DNA from 4 places in the Mesorhizobium sp. M0052 genome. Region 3 is predicted to be linked to each of the others. Evidence: predicted binding sites of a transcription regulator. Region 3 holds the regulator's gene; each other region holds the start of a gene.

Region 1 (4,090 bases), on a different contig from region 3:
GGTCTTTAGCGCCCATCGCTGCGGCCATCGCGCGCAGGCGGTGGCGCAACTCCTGCTTGTTGGCCTCGCTGACGACGCGCGCCGGATGGCCATGTTCGGGATATTCCACCGCCGCGTTGGTCATGCCGCAGCCGCGATAGTCCGGCCTTTGCGTGCGCTTGCCGACGCGAGTCAGGAAAGCCCTGAGCTGTGCCCGCGGGTCGCCGGGATGGGCAGCCACGGCTTCGTCGAAACGCTCCCAATACTCACGGTCATATTGCCTGAGATAGGAAGCGGCGAGCTCGTCCTTGGAGGGAAAGCTGCGGTAGAGGCTGGGCTTGGTGACGCCGGCGCGCTTGACGATCTCGTCGACGCCGATCGCCCGGATGCCGCGGCGGTAGAACAGGTCGTACGCCACGTCGAGGATTTTCTTGGCAGCCTTGGGCGGTGCGGCTGCATGACCGTCCTTGATGGTCAGTTCAATATTTTTGTCCGTTGGCATGGTATGACTCGATTGACGTGTTACCGATCGGTACGTATACATGTCCTCACCCTGCAACGTACCGGTCAGTAACATGATAGCTCAATCCCGTCCCTTTGGCCAGCGCTACGCTTTCGTCGTGGTTGGCGTCATCTTCCTCTGCTTGTTGATCGCGGCCGGGCTTCGTTCCGCACCCTCGGTGATGATGCTGCCGTTGGATAAAAGCTTCGGCTGGGGGCGCGATACGGTTTCGATTGCCGCCGCGATCGGCATCTTCCTTTACGGCCTGACCGGGCCGTTTGCCGCCGCATTGATGGAGCGTATCGGCTTGCGCCGCACGCTGCTTGCCTCGCTTGTGATCATGTCGGGCTCGACCGCGCTCAGCCTGCTGATGACCGAGCCATGGCATCTGTTCCTCACCTGGGGCGTGTTTTCAGGTATCGGCTCCGGCGCGGTCGCCACCGTGCTCGGCGCCACCATCGTCAACCGCTGGTTCAAGACCAATCGCGGCTTGGTGATGGGGCTGATGTCGGCCTCCAGCGCCACGGGCCTCTTGGTGTTCCTGCCGCTGCTGGCATCGCTCGCCCAGTCGGGCGGCTGGCAGCCCGTCGCTACCGCCGTCTCGATCGCCACCGCCTGTCTTCTGCCGCTGGTCTGGCTGTTGGTTCCGGAGCGTCCCGCTTCGATCGGCATGGTGCGCTATGGCGCCGGGGCGGATGACGTGCCGCCGGTATCGCCGGCATCGCAAGGCAATTTCCTGGCGCATACGCTCAACACGCTGCGCCGCGCCGCCGGCACCCGCGTCTTCTGGTATCTGTTCGCCACGTTCTTCATCTGCGGCTTCACCACCAACGGGCTGGTCGGCACGCATCTGATCTCCTTCTGCGGCGACATGGGCATCCCCGAGGTACAGGCCGCAGGCCTGCTGTCACTGATGGGTATTTTCGACCTGATCGGTACGACGCTCTCGGGCTGGCTCACCGACCGTTTCGACCCGCGCAAGCTGCTCGGCGTCTACTACGGCATTCGCGGCCTGGCGCTGATCTATCTGCCCTATTCCGGCTTCTCGGCGACCAGCCTGATCATCTTCGCCGTGCTCTACGGTCTCGACTGGATCGCCACCGTGCCGCCGACGCTCAGGCTCGCCAACGAGGCCTTCGGTGACCGCAGCGGCCCGATCGTGTTCGGCTGGATCGTAGCCGGCCACCAAGTCGGCGCCGCCACCGCCGCCGCCTTCGGCGGCACCATGCGCGAACTGCAGGGCAATTACGAACTGGCTTTCCTGATCGGCGGCATGACGGCGATCGTGGCTGCGTGTCTGTCGCTGCTGATCAATACGAGCAGGCCGGCTTTCGATCCGGAGCCGCAAGCGGCGTAAGGCGCGGTACTAATCTCCCCCCTCAGGGGGGAGATGGCCGCGAAGCGGCCAGAGGGGGTCCGTGCGACCGGACTCAGCCTCTTGCGCATAGGAGGTCGGCGCTCCAAGCGAGGCGACCCCCTTCTGTCGCCTTCGGCGACATCTCCCCCCTCAAGGGCGGAGATCACCTGTCGATTGTTATCAAAGTTTCATCTTCCCGAGATGTGGCTGAAACATTGAAGCTGGAGCTTGCTGGCACCGTTCGAAGCCATCAGGAGACAGCCATGAACAAGATCTCGTTGACCCGCCGCGCTCTCGTCACCTCTGCCAGCGCCGCCGGTCTGCTCGGCGCATCGGGGCTCGCTTTGCCCTATTATTCGCGCGCCAGCCAGCGCCCGGCCTTCACCCATGGCGTCCAGTCCGGCGATGTCGATGCCTCGAGCGGCATGGTGTGGACGCGCACCGACCGGCCTTCGCGCGTCATGTTCGAAGTGTCGTCGACGGAAAACTTCGCCAATGCGACGCGGCTGGCGCCGCTCGATACCTCGCCGGCCAGCGACTTCACGGTCAAGCGCCTGCTCACCGACCTCGCCTCCGACCAGGATATCTTCTACCGGATGACTGCCGCCGACCTGTCGGATATCAACGCCGTTTCCGAACCGATCGTCGGCCGTTTCCGCACAGCACCCGCCTCGAAGCGCGACATAAGATTCGCATGGTCGGGCGACACGGCCGGCCAGGGCTGGGGAATCGATGAGACCGGCATGAAAACCTACGCCACCATCGCCAGGCACACGCCGGATTTCTTCCTGCATTCCGGCGACACCATCTATGCCGATGGCGCCATGAAGGACGAGGTAGACCTGCCTGGCGGCGGCAAGTGGAAAAACGTCGTCCTGATCGACGGCAAGCGCAAGGTGGCCGAGACGCTGGATGAGTACCGCGACCAGTGGAAATACAACATGATGGACAAAAACGTTCTGGCCTTGAGCGCCATCTGCCCGACCTTCTACCAGTGGGACGATCACGAGGTGCTGAACAACTGGTCGGATTCGAAGAATCTCGGCGCCGACAGCCGCTACACCGAAAAATCCGTCCATGTGCTCGCGGCGCGTGCGGCGCGCGCCTTCCATGAGATGACGACGATCCGCTACGAGCCGTCCGAGCCCGGCCGCGTCTACCGCAAGATCGCGCATGGGCCGCTGCTCGACGTGTTCTTCCTCGACATGCGCTCCTATCGCGGCCCGAACGGCCCCGACATGCAGGAGGACATGACGCCGCAGTCACGCATGCTGGGCGAACAGCAGACGAAATGGCTGAAGCGCGAGCTGACGAATTCCAGGGCGACCTGGAAGATCATTGCCGCCGACATGCCGCTCGGCCTCGTCGTCTGGGACGACGGCGCCAAGAAGGTCGGCGCGGAAGCCATCAGCAATGGCGACAATGGCCTGCCCAAAGGCCGCGAGCTCGAGATCGCCGACCTGTTGCGCTACATCAAGACTGCCGGCATCACCAACACGGTCTGGTTGACCGCCGATGTCCACTACACGGCGGCGCACTATTACAACCCCGACAAGGCGCGGTTCCAGGATTTCAATCCTTTCTGGGAATTCGTCTCGGGCCCGATCCACGCCGGTACCTTCGGTCCCAATGATTTCGACATGACCTTCGGCCCGGAGCTGAAATTCATCAAGGCGCCGACCACCGAACAGGGCCAGAACCTGCCACCCTCGGCCGGCCTGCAGTTCTTTGGCCTGGTGGACATTTCAGGGGCGACAGAGCAGCTGACCGTGCGGCTGATGGATCGCGACGACATCAAGCTTTACAAGGTGACGCTCGATCCGGTGCGGTCGGCGTAAGCCTTTGGGTCGGTGCGAAGGATCGCTATGCCTGGAATGGGCAGCCGTCAGTCCGGGTAGCAAACCGTCGGAATCTTCGGCCACACCGCGCTGTCGCAGCCTGCAACCTGCTGCCTCTGCTTGAAAGAGGCGCTGACCGGGCCGGTGACCACGGGGTCGACGCCATCAGGGGCGTCGGCAAACATCTGCTCGGCCGTCCGGTCGGACGACGAAGCCGGATTGGCTTCCTTCACCGTGGCGGCCGATTGAGCGGCATTGGCCGCCAGCACGGCAGCGAATGCGACCGAAGCGATGAGGGGCCAAAATCGATTGAGTTTGTCGGTCATGAATTTCGAACTACCCGGGCCCAGAAAGGTTCCCGCCTTGGTTAACAAAACCATCTCACACCGAGATGCTTAAGATTTGATGAGTATT
Region 2 (4,090 bases), on a different contig from region 3:
GTCGCCAGCACCCATTCGCCGATCTGGATGATGACGCCGCTGTCTTCGGCCACCGGGATGAAGGTCGCCGGCGACACGTCGCCGCGCTGCGGATGGCGCCAGCGGATCAGCGCTTCGAACCCAACCATCCGCCCGCTGCTGATCTCCTTTTGTGGCTGGTAGACGAGGCGAAACTCATCGCGCGCCATGGCCTGGCGCAGTTCGTGCTCCATCACGCGCCGGTCTCGCGCCTCGGCGCCCATCGAGGCCTCGAAGTAACGGTAAGTGTCCTTGCCCTCGGCCTTGGCGCGGTAGAGCGCGGTGTCGGCGTGGCTGACCAGGAGTGTCGGCTCATCGGCGTCGAGCGGATAAAGTGCAATGCCGATGCTGGCCGACACCAGCCCGCCACCGACCGACAGCCGGTTTTCCTCGCGCATGGCCGCCAGCACCGCCTCGGCGATGCGGCCGGCCGCCTGCGGATCGGGAAGGTTCGGAGCGATGATGGCGAACTCGTCGCCGCCGAGACGCGCCAGCATCTGTCCGTGGCGGAGCACGGCGGAGGCGCATAGCGCCACCTTCTGCAGCATGGCATCGCCGGCGCCATGCCCGAACAGGTCGTTCACTTCCTTGAAGCGGTCGAGGTCGAGCAGCAGCAGCGCAAGATGCCCACCCTTGCCGCCGCGATCCATTGCGGCAATTTCGGCCTCGAGCCGGCCGGAGAAACTGCGGCGGTTGGGGAGCCCGGTCAACGGGTCGAAATGGGCGAGGCGCAGGATCTCCTGCTCGGCCTTCCTGCGTTCGCGGATGTCGCGCACGGCGACCACGCTGTGCCGCTTGCCGCAATAGTCGATGCTTCTGGCGATAAGTTCGACGGGGATGGTGGCGCCGTCATGGGCTCTGAGTTCGGCTTGCTGTGCCTGTCCGCTGCAGTCGGACATGCCGGCCGCGGTGCGTTCGCCGAAGAGGTCGCCAAGCAGCATCGCGTTCAGCACTTCCGGCGCAATGCCGGTGAGTGCCGCGATGCTGTCATTGGCGCTGACGATGCGGGCGCCGTCGCAGACGATCAGCCCCTCGACGGCGGCGTTGGCGAGGCCGTGCATGCGCTCGGCCTCGAGCTTGTGACGCCGGAAGCGAAGGTCGATCCACAATGCTGCGGCTGAAAGCACCAGGATAGCCATGCTGACTGCGGCGGCGGCGAAGGCCTGCGACACCGGTTCGACCGTGAACTGCGATATCTCGATGGAGGAGTCCGGGAAGATCGACACCGCGCCCATGGCGATGAAGTGCAGGCTGCAGATCGCCAGCGTCAACAGGATGGCGGCGGCGATTGTGGCCTGCATGGACGGCCGTCGCAACACGACCAGCAGCGCCAGCGCGGCGAGGGTGACGCCTGTCAGCACCGAGACGCCGACCAGCAGCGGGTTCCAGACGATGCGCCCTTCGACCTCGAAGGCGGCCATGCCGATATAGTGCATGGCGGCGATACCAGCGCCGAGGACCGCGCCGCCGACCAGAGGGTAGTCGATGCCCCGGCGCAAGGTGGCGATCCACATGCCCGCAGCGGTCAGGGCGACGGAACCGGCGAGCGAAAGCGCCGACATTTCCGTATTGTAGGCGTTGGGGATTCCGGGAGAAAAGGCAAGCATTGCGATGAAGTGCGTCGCCCAGATACCGAAGCCGGTGGAAGTGGCTGCTATCATCAGCCAGGTATAGCGGTTGCGCTCGCTCGAGCGGTCGACATGGCGAAGCAGGTTGACCGCCGAGAAGGAAGAAATACCGCAAATGAGCGCTGCCAGTGCGACCAGTCTCAGATCGTGCTCATGCACGATACAATTATAGACCGTCAGCATCTCGCCCCACCTGCTCTCCCACAGCAATCAAGCCGTCCACTTGATTAGTATGCCACGCTTGACGAAGAATCGGTTATGCGAACTACAACTACAGCGGGTTTTTCGGGTTGTACGTTGCGGCGATCCTGTCTCATTCCAGACGCACGGTTACAGCAGCGCCTGGCGCGATGCCGCTCGGCCGATCTCGATCTGGCCGAGCGCCGGTTTGGCGGCCGCACGGTGCAGGTGCGTGGCGCTGTCACGCGGGCCCTTCACGCATCGCTGGGCGGTCGGCGATCCTTGCAGGCCCACCATGCCCCATTCTATCGCTGAGCCGGCTTGGCATTTCTCTCTGTCCTCGTTGCAAGGCGAGGGGGCGCGAAGTTAGCCGGGTATGAAATTCACGAAACAGCAACAAATCCGTTGTCCGATTGTCATCAGCGACACATATTGCGTTCGCGGGAGCGCCCCTTTCGCCAATGACAAACGGGAGATGAAACATGAAGTTGTTCGGCTTTGCGGCCGGTGTTGCCGCCACCTTGACCCTGCTTTCCACCACCTCCGCCTTCGCCGCCACCCAGATCAGTTGGTGGCATGCAATGACCGGCGCCAATGCCGAGGTGGTCGACAAGATCGCCAAGGATTTCAATGCCAGCCAGAGCGACTATGAAATTCTCCCTGTTTTCAAGGGCACCTATCCCGAAACGCTGAATGCCGGCATCGCTGCCTTTCGTGCGGGGCAAGCGCCCGACATCATCCAGGTGTTCGACGTGGGTACCGGCGTCATGATGGCCGCCGAAGGTGCGATCAAGCCGGTGGCCGATGTGCTGACCAGCGCCGGCGTGACCTTCGACAAGAGCCAGTATTTGCCCGGCATCGTCGGCTACTATTCGAAGCCGGACGGGACCATGCTGTCCTTCCCCTATAATTCCTCGTCGCCCATCCTCTATTACAACAAGGATATCTTCCAGAAGGCCGGGCTTGACGTGAACAATCCGCCAAAGACCTGGAACGAGGTGTGGGAAGCCGCCAAGAAGATCAAGGCGAGCGGCGCCGCTTCCTGCGGCTATACCTCGACGTGGTTGACCTGGATCCACCTTGAGGCCTTCGCCGCCTGGAACGACGTTTCCTATGGCACCAACCAGAACGGACTTGCCGGAACCGACGTCGAGCTCAAGATCAATGCGCCGATCTTCGTCAATCATTTCCAGGCGCTCGCCGACCTGGCCAAGGACGGCACCTTCAAATATGGCGGCCGTACATCCGAAGCCAAGCAGATCTTTCTTGCCGGAGAATGCGGCATCTTCACCGAATCGTCGGGGGGTCTCGGTGACATCGTCAAATCGGGCATGAACTACGGCATCGGCCAGCTTCCCTATGATAGTGACGCCAAGGGCGCGCCCCAGAACACCACGCCGGGCGGCGCCAGCCTGTGGGTGTTCGGCAACAAATCGGACGAGGAATACAAGGGCGTCGCGGCGTTCTTCTCCTACCTGTCCAAGACCGAAGTGCAGGAGTATCTGCACCAGAAGTCGGGTTATCTGCCGGTGACGCTCGCTGCCTATGAGGCGACCAAGAAGTCCGGCTTCTATGACAAGAACCCGGGCCGTGAGACGCCGATCCTGCAGATGCTGGGCAAGGCGCCGACCGAGAACTCGAAGGGCGTGCGCCTCGTCAACCTGCCGCAGGTGCGCGACATCGAGAATGAGGAGTTCGAGAAGATGCTGGCCGGCCAGCAGACTGCGCAGCAGGCGCTCGACAACGCGGTCGCACGCGGCAACAAGGCGATTCAGGAAGCGATCGGAAACTGAAGCGATTGTCAGTTGAACCTCGTCCACGCGGACCCGCGTGGACGATTTCCTGAATAGCGAGGGAATCACCCTGTCTCCACGCGTCGTCTTTCCCAACAAGACCCTGCCTTACCTGCTGGTGGCGCCGCAACTCGCCATTACGCTGATCTTTTTCTACTGGCCGACCGGGCAGGCGCTCTACCAGTCGATGCTTAGGGAAGACCCGTTCGGGCTGAAGAGCAAGTTCGTCGGGCTCGCCAATTTTCGCAAGGTGCTGGCCGACCCGGCCTACCTCAACTCGATCAAAGTTACGCTGGTGTTCTCTCTGGCGACCGCGATGGTCGCCATGGGTGTGGCCCTGTTGCTTGCCGTCATGGCCGAGAAGGTGGTGCGCGGCAAAGGCCTTTATCGCACGCTGCTGATCTGGCCGTATGCGGTGGCGCCGGCGATTGCCGGCATGTTGTGGCTGTTTCTGTTCAACCCCTCGATCGG
Region 3 (4,090 bases):
CTGAGCGCGCTTTTGTCGAGCGCATGTCCGGCGCCATCATCATCCTGCTCGTCTTCCTCATGGCCATGAACATCACCGCGATCGTGCTTCGGCGCCGGTTCGAGCGGCGCTGGTAGAAAAAAGGCAATTTGGTATGAACATCATGACCGAACAGTCCCTTGAGAATGCAGTGGGCGACAAAATGAACGCCAAGTCGAACGAAGTCATCAAGATGCGCGGCGACAAGGTCGGCGTCTTCTACGGCGAGAAGCAGGCGTTGTTCGACGTCAATCTCGACGTCCGCCAGAACCAGGTGACGGCGCTGATCGGCCCGTCCGGCTGCGGCAAGTCGACCTTTCTGCGCTGCCTCAACCGCATGAACGACACCATCGATTCGGCGCGGGTGACCGGCAAGATCACGCTCGATGAAGACGACATCTACGACAAGAACATCGATGTCGTCGAACTGCGCGCCCGCGTCGGCATGGTGTTCCAGAAACCCAACCCGTTCCCGAAGTCGATCTACGAGAACGTCGCCTACGGCCCGCGCATCCATGGGCTGGCCAAGCGCAAGTCCGACATGGACCAGATCGTCGAGCAGAGCCTGAAGAAGGCTGCGATCTGGAACGAGGTCAAGGACCGCCTGCAGGAGCCCGGCACCGGCCTGTCCGGCGGCCAGCAGCAGCGCCTGTGCATCGCGCGCGCCATCGCCGTGTCGCCGGAGGTGATCCTGATGGACGAGCCCTGCTCGGCGCTCGATCCGATCGCCACCGCCCGTGTCGAGGAGCTGATCGACGAACTGCGCCAGAACTACACGATCGTCATCGTCACCCACTCGATGCAGCAGGCGGCGCGCGTGTCGCAGCGTACAGCGATGTTCCATCTCGGCTATCTCGTCGAGGAGGGCGCCACCGACAAGATGTTCACCAACCCCGACGACAAGCGCACCCAGGACTACATTACCGGCCGCTTCGGCTGAGCCGTCCGGCGGGTGAATTTTCAGGCACGAGGACCAAGATCATGGGTGAACATACCGTCGCCTCCTTCGATGAAGAGCTCGGGCAGATCAGCAAGCTGATCCGCGACATGGGCGATCTGGCAGGCTCGATGGTCAGCGGCTCGACCAGGGCGCTGCTCAATTCGGACAATGCGCTGGCACAGCGTGTCGTTTCCGACGACGCCATCATGGATGCGCGCCAGCGCGAACTGGACGACCGCGCCATCACGCTGATCGCCAAGCGCCAGCCGATGGCCAACGATCTGCGCGCCGTGGTCGGCTCGATCCGCATGGCCGGCGACCTCGAGCGCATCGGCGATCTCGCCAAGAACATCGCCAAACGCGTCGGCACCGTGGGCTTGAGCGTCACGCCGCGCGACCTCTCGCACTCCATCGATGCCATGGCGCAGCTGGTGCTGATCCAGGTGCAAGGCGTCGTCGAGGAATATGCCGCCACCGATGCGGCAGCTCTTGCAAAACTCAGGAATGACGACGAGCGCATCGACGTCAAATACACGTCCGTGTTTCGTGAGCTCTTGACCTACATGATGGAAGACCCTCGCAACATCACCGCCTGCACGCATCTCTTGTTCTGCGCCAAGAATCTTGAGCGCATCGGCGATCATGTCACCAACATCGCCGAAAATGCGTATTATGTGCTGACCGGCCAGCAATTGCCCGCCAATCGTCCGAAGCAGGACGAGACGGCGATGGCCACGCCGGCCTGATGAGGGTGAACTGCCTATGATCGCGCCACGCATCATGGTCGTGGAGGACGAGGAGCCGCTAGGCGTGCTCCTCCGCTACAACCTCGAATCCGAAGGCTATCACGTCGAGGTGGTGACACGCGGCGACGAGGCCGAGATCCGCCTGCAGGAAAACGTGCCCGATCTCCTGGTGCTCGACTGGATGGTGCCCGCTGTTTCCGGCATCGAGCTCTGCCGGCGGCTTAGAGTGCGGCCCGAAACCGAGCGGCTGCCGATCATCATGCTGACCGCGCGCGGTGAGGAAAGCGATCGCGTGCGCGGCCTGTCCACCGGTGCCGACGACTATCTGGTCAAGCCATTCTCGACGCCGGAGTTCATGGCGCGCGTGAAGGCGCTGCTGCGCCGGGCCAAGCCGGAAGTGCTGTCCAGCGTGCTCAAGGTCGGCGACATCGTGCTCGACCGCGAGTCGCACCGTGTCTACCGCAAGAAGAGCGAGATCAGGCTCGGACCGACCGAGTTCCGGCTGCTCGAATTCATGATGCGCCATCCCGGCCGCGTGTTCTCGCGCAGCCAGCTGCTCGACAATGTCTGGGGCGAGACGATCTACATCGACGAGCGAACCGTCGACGTCCATGTCGGGCGCTTACGCAAAGCGGTCAACAACGGCCGCATGCCGGATGTCATCCGTACCATTCGCGGCGCCGGCTACGCGATCAGGGAAGACTAGGATGCTGCGCGTCGCGCCGTTGCCGGCCATTCAGGCGACATGCTTGCCGGATTTGGCCTGAATGCCCGGCGCGAAAATCTCCTGATCGACGAAGCCGAGCGCGCGCATGGCACAGCCTTCGCGGATCAGCGGCAGCTCGTTGGGCTCGGTGTCGAAGGAGATCGATTTCGAGTGCTGGCCGCCGGCGGTCTGGGCGATCGCTTCGCGCAATGCCGGCTCGATCAGGTCGAAGGCGGCGGCGCTGACGCCAACCATGGCGACAGGCGCCGGGTCGATCAGCGCAAACAGGCTGCCGAGGCCGAAGCCGAGCGCCTCACCGGCCTTGCGATAGGCTTCGCGCTCCGGGCCATCGGTTTCGCGGGCGCGCGCGGCGAGTGCGCGCATATCAGCGTCGCCGATATCGACCGGCTCGGCATCTTCGCTCATCATTTTGGCGCTGCGCCAGATGGCGTAGTTTCCGGCATAGGCCTCGACGCAGCCGCGCCGCCCGCAGCGGCAGAGCGCGCCGCCCGGACGGTGGATCATGTGGCCGAACTCGCCGCCCGAGGAATGGGTGCCGGTGAACAGTTCGCCTTTCAGCACCAGCCCCATGCCGATGCCGTGCGACAAGAGGATCGCGATGAAATTGTCGCGGTAGCGCTCGGGCTGGCGCCATTGCAGGGCCACCGCCATCATATTGCAGTCGTTCTCCATGGTGGCAGGAATGCCGAATTCCGCTTCCAACATGTCGGCGAAGGCAATGTCGGTCAGTGGCGTGATTGGCGACCACAGCATGGCCCGCGCCTGCGAATCGGTGATGCCCTGGATGCCCATGGCAATGCGGGCGATGCTCTGGACATCGAGGTCCGGGTCCGCGAGACGCCGCCCGACGATTGCTACGCATTCGCCGATCAGCTCGTCGCGCGGCATGGTCAGCGTGTCGAGCCGGCGCTGTTCTTCCGCGACCACCTGGCCGGCATAGTCGATGACGGTGACGGAGAGGAAGTTCAGCGACAGCACCACGGTCATGACCGCCGCCGCTTCCGGGTTGAGGCCAAGGCCGACCTGCGGCCGGCCGCGTTTCAGCGAGCCGGTCTCGCCAGGCTTGCCTTCAATCAGGATGCCTTCTTGAATTAGATCAGACGAGATTGCCGATATCGTCGAATGGCTGAGGCCGGTGGTCGCCGCAATCTCGGTCCGCGACGGCTGGCCGGCCCGGCGCACGGCCGAAATCACCATCGCACGGTTGCGACGGCGCAGATCGTCGTGGCGGATCCCAACCGACATTTGTTTTCCTCCCGGCCTCCTCGCGCCTCATGATAGTGAAGGCGTTCGACGGCACCAGCCAAATATTGGCAGACGCCGGCAGCCCTGTCATTGTTTATTGCGGAGCTCGAAAAAATTCGGCAACGCTATCAGAATCCATCATAATCGATGTTGACAGTGCCTTATCATTGAACCAGTATTTTTTCGAGGCTCGAAAAAATGGAGCCTCTTTGTGCAGGCCTTCGGGCCGGTTTTGTCGCGCCGTGGGCGGCGCAGGGAGGGTTATAATGAACAGATTTGCAGCCGCCATGCTGGCGGGTGTCGCCATGTCGCTGGCGCTGATGTCGGTCGCGCAGGCGAAGGACAAGGTCATCGGCGTGTCGTGGTCGAACTTCCAGGAAGAGCGCTGGAAGACCGACGAGGCGGCGATGAAAA
Region 4 (4,090 bases), on a different contig from region 3:
GCAGGGCATCTCGCCTTTGCCGGTGGCGACGTGCTGCGCGCCATCGACAACCACCACAAGCGCATCAGCCATGTCCATGTGAAGGATGTGCGCATGGGCGTGATCGACGGGCTCGACCGCACGAAGCAGTCCTTTCTCGACGCCGTGGCGCTCGGTGCCTTCACGGTGCCTGGCGACGGTTCGCTCGATTTCGGCGCCATCGTGCAGCGCTTCGCCGACCATGGCTATGAAGGCTGGTTCGTCGTCGAGGCCGAGCAGGACCCGAAGAAGAACCCGCCGCTCAAGATGGCGCAGGTCGGCCACAAGGAATTGATGCGGGTGATGACGGCGGCCGGCTACACGGTGGAAACGCAGGGTTTTCCCAATGCCTGAGGCGATCCGATGAAGGATTACGAGCACCCGTTCTTCCGGCCGCTGTGGCGGCGCGTTGCCGTCGTCGCCGTCTGCGTGATCTGGGCCGGAATAGAATTCGCCTCCGGCACCCCATTCTGGGGCATCATTGCGCTCGGCTTTGCCGCCTACGCGGTGTGGCAGTTCTTCTATCTTTACAAGCCGGTGGAGGAGAGCAAGGCTGCGCCTGATCGACCGAAGACCGGCGAAGCGAAGGCGGACGCCGGACCGAAGGAATGAAGCGGCCGTGGCTCGGAAGGCTTGCGGGTCGGACACTGGACACCTGGCGTATCGCCTACGTCGATGATTGGCCGGAACGTCCCTCGCTTCGTCATCCTAGGGTCTTCGCGACGGAGCTTCGCTCCTGCTTCGCCCTAGGATGACGAAGTTGAGAGGCCGACCTCGAAGACATGCGATAGGAGAGACAAAACATGTCGAAACTGCTCGTCAAAGCCGACAAGGGCCATGGCCGCGTCGCCCATGTCACGCCCAAAAGCGCCGGATGGACCTATGTCGGCTTCGACCTGCACCGGCTGAAGCCGGGCGCGACCGCATCCGGCAAGACGCGGGATCGCGAAGTCTGCCTGGTGTTCGTCACCGGCAAGGGCACGGCAAAGGCGGGCGGCCAGGAACTCGGCCTGCTCGGCGAGCGCATGTCGCCCTTCGAGGGCAAGCCGTGGTCGGTCTATATTCCGGAGGGTTCGGACTGGTCGGTCACCGCCGACACCGATCTCGAGCTCGCGGTTTGCTCGGCGCCGGGCCTGGGCGGCGGCTTGCCCGTTCGCGTCATCGCACCCGACGACCTCGGCCAGGAGACTCGGGGCAAAGGCACCAACACGCGCTACGTCACCAACATATTGCCCGAGGGTAAGCCGGCCGACTCGCTGCTGGTGGTCGAGGTCATCACGCCCGGCGGCCACACATCGAGCTACCCGCCGCACAAGCACGACCAGGACAATCTGCCTGCCGAATCCTATCTCGAGGAAACCTACTACCACCGCCTCAACCCGCCGCAGGGTTTTGCCTTCCAGCGCGTCTACACCGACGCCGACAAGACCGGCGCCCGCGAGTTGGACGAAGCCATGGCGATCGAGGACGGCGATGTTGTGCTGGTGCCCAAGGGCTATCACCCCTGCGCCGCCTGCCACGGCTACGACCTCTATTACCTCAACGTCATGGCCGGGCCGAAGCGGACGTGGAAGTTCCACAACGCGCCCGAGCACGAGTGGCTGACGAAGGCCTGATCGGCCTTCGCTTGCGCCGGAAGCGGTTGGTCCAGCAGCAAAAAATCGTCGGCTAACGATCCATGGGGTCGATTTGCCTTCGAAAACCCGCATAAGCTTCGTCAATCCGTCATGGAAATCACCTATGGCAGCGGGCTGACGAGGATTTTTTTCGATGCGCTACGCCATCTATTTCACCCCAAGGCAGGACGAGCCGTTGGCGCGGATCGCCGCCAACTGGCTGGGCCGCGACCCCTTTGGTGCCGCCGCCAGACCCGTCGAGGCGGTGGGCGAGCTCTCGGCGGCCGAAGTCGCCTTTCACACCGCATCGGCGCGGCGCTACGGTTTTCATGCGACGCTGAAAGCGCCCTTCCGGTTGGCGGTCAACGAAACCGAAAGCTCGCTGCGCGCGGCGCTGGACGCCTTTGCCGAAGCAACGCCGACCATCACCATCCCGCGCCTGGTCGTCAGCCAGATCGATGGTTTCTTCGCTTTGGTGCCGGAAGGCCCGCTGCCGCCGCTCAACCGTTTCGCCGATGATGTCGTGCTTAGCTTCGACCGTTTTCGCGCGCCGCTCACCGAAGCGGAAATCGAACGGCGCAGCCCGGATTCGCTGAAGGCGGCCGAGTTCCGCAATCTCTGTCAGTGGGGCTACCCCTACGTGTTCGAGACCTTTCGCTTCCACATGACACTGTCCGGCCGGGCCGGGCCGCAGGAAAGCCAACGTCTGCGCGCGGCAATTGACAGCCTGTTCGCCGATGTGCTGCAGCAGCCGGTGCTGGTGGATGCGCTGACGCTGTTCGTCGAAACCGAACCGGGCGCTCCGTTCATGGTGCTTTCGCATCATGCGCTCGGCCGCCGCGCTGCCCGAAAAACCGCCTGACCGGAATTCGTCCGAGTAACCAGGGACTGCCTGAATGACCGCCGAAACTGTTCTCCACAACGCCCGCATCGTGCTTGCCGACGAGATCGTCGAAGGGTCGCTCGTGCTGCGCGACGGTTTTATTTCCGGCATCGACGCCGGCACCGCCCACACCGGCGGGAACATGGGCGGCGAGGACATGGGCGGCGACTACATCATTCCCGGCCTGGTCGAGCTGCACACTGACCATCTTGAAGGCCACTATGCGCCGCGCCCGAAAGTGCGCTGGAACCCGATCGCCGCCGTCCTTGCCCATGACGCGCAGGTGGCCACCGCCGGCATCACCACCGTCCTCGACGCTTTGCGTGTCGGCATGGACGAGGACGCGGATATTACCTCCGACGATATCCGCAAGCTCGCCGGCGCGATCGAGGACAGCGTCGCGAAAGACCGGTTGCGGGCCGACCATTTCCTGCACCTGCGCTGTGAGGTCTCGGCGCCGGATTGCTTGCGGGCTTTCGCCAATTTCGATGGCGACGGGCGGGTCAAACTGGCCTCGCTGATGGACCATGCGCCGGGACAGCGCCAGTTCGTCAATCTCGAGACCTACGCCCATTACTATCAGCGCAAGCTGAAATTGACCGACCGCGACTTCCAATTGTTCTGCGAAAAGCGGATGTCGGAATCGGCGAAGAATTCGGGACCGAACCGGGTGGCGATATCAGCCGCCTGCAACGAGCGGGGCATTGTGCTGGCGAGCCATGACGACGCCACATCAGGCCATGTCGACGAGGCGATCGAACAAGGCGTGCGCGTCGCGGAATTCCCGACCACGCTGGAAGCCGCCAAGGCCTCGAAGGATGCCGGGCTCGGCGTGCTGATGGGCGCGCCCAACGTCATGCGCGGCTCCTCGCATTCGGGCAATGTCTCGGCCCGCACGCTGGCCGGCGACGGCCTGCTCGACATATTGTCGTCCGACTACATTCCCTTCAGCCTGATCCAGTCGGCCTTCTTCCTCGGCGACGTCGTCGAGGGCATTTCCCTGCCGCAGGCGGTTGCGATGGTGTCGAAGAATCCGGCCGAGGCGATCGGCCTCAACGACCGCGGCGTCATCGAACAGGGCCGCCGCGCCGATCTGGTGCGTGTGCGCGTCGACGACCATGTGCCGGTCGTGCGCACTGTCTGGCGCCAAGGGCGCCGGGTCGCCTGATGGTCTCGGCGTCGATCGAGCGCGAACTCAGCAGCGAGGCCTTTCCGCTCCGCAACGGCGTGTTTGTCGCCGTCGTCGGCCCGAGCGGCGCCGGCAAGGATACGGTAATCGGCTATGCCCGCACCTTGTTTGCCGACGAGACGAGGCTGGAGTTCGTCCGCCGGGTCATCACCAGGCCGAGCGACGCCGCAAGCGAGGATCACGACACGCTGGCCGACGCCGCCTTTGCCGAGGCCCAGGCCGACGGCGCTTTCGCCATTTCCTGGGAGGCGCACGGCCTGCGCTATGGCATCCCGGCCGATGTCGACTGGTCGATAGCCAATGGCCATGTCGCCGTGGCCAATGTCTCGCGCGCAGTCATCCCGGTGCTGCGGGAGCGCTATGCCAATCTGGCTGTCGTCGAGA

What was found. The regulator PhoB, encoded in region 3, activates phosphate uptake and scavenging genes when phosphate is short. The targets are predictions, from matches to a motif close to TGTCATNNANCTGTCAT.
Region 1: NKJ77_RS26295 (alkaline phosphatase D family protein) is a predicted target of PhoB. The motif match lies at 2,014-2,030, and genes of this name have one in related genera.
Region 2: ugpB (sn-glycerol-3-phosphate ABC transporter substrate-binding protein UgpB) is a predicted target of PhoB. The motif match lies at 2,230-2,246, and genes of this name have one in related genera.
Region 4: NKJ77_RS12275 (DUF1045 domain-containing protein) is a predicted target of PhoB. The motif match lies at 1,731-1,747, and genes of this name have one in related genera.

What each region holds. Positions count from the first base shown of each region.
Region 1 is NZ_JAMYUS010000023.1:81,216-85,305, forward strand. It holds gene NKJ77_RS26285 (TetR/AcrR family transcriptional regulator) at 1-481, opposite strand, end outside; gene NKJ77_RS26290 (MFS transporter) at 555-1,838, shown strand; gene NKJ77_RS26295 (alkaline phosphatase D family protein) at 2,102-3,676, shown strand; gene NKJ77_RS26300 (hypothetical protein) at 3,724-4,002, opposite strand.
Region 2 is NZ_JAMYUS010000001.1:96,710-100,799, forward strand. It holds gene NKJ77_RS00480 (bifunctional diguanylate cyclase/phosphodiesterase) at 1-1,829, opposite strand, end outside; gene NKJ77_RS00485 (hypothetical protein) at 1,977-2,123, opposite strand; gene ugpB (sn-glycerol-3-phosphate ABC transporter substrate-binding protein UgpB) at 2,309-3,619, shown strand; gene ugpA (sn-glycerol-3-phosphate ABC transporter permease UgpA) at 3,690-4,090, shown strand, end outside.
Region 3 is NZ_JAMYUS010000025.1:90,273-94,362, forward strand. It holds gene pstA (phosphate ABC transporter permease PstA) at 1-116, shown strand, start outside; gene pstB (phosphate ABC transporter ATP-binding protein PstB) at 134-958, shown strand; gene phoU (phosphate signaling complex protein PhoU) at 1,000-1,704, shown strand; gene phoB (phosphate regulon transcriptional regulator PhoB) at 1,721-2,410, shown strand; gene NKJ77_RS27305 (ROK family protein) at 2,441-3,676, opposite strand; gene xylF (D-xylose ABC transporter substrate-binding protein) at 3,943-4,090, shown strand, end outside.
Region 4 is NZ_JAMYUS010000007.1:271,446-275,535, forward strand. It holds gene iolE (myo-inosose-2 dehydratase) at 1-372, shown strand, start outside; gene NKJ77_RS12265 (hypothetical protein) at 382-630, shown strand; gene iolB (5-deoxy-glucuronate isomerase) at 822-1,634, shown strand; gene NKJ77_RS12275 (DUF1045 domain-containing protein) at 1,789-2,496, shown strand; gene NKJ77_RS12280 (alpha-D-ribose 1-methylphosphonate 5-triphosphate diphosphatase) at 2,531-3,685, shown strand; gene phnN (phosphonate metabolism protein/1,5-bisphosphokinase (PRPP-forming) PhnN) at 3,682-4,090, shown strand, end outside.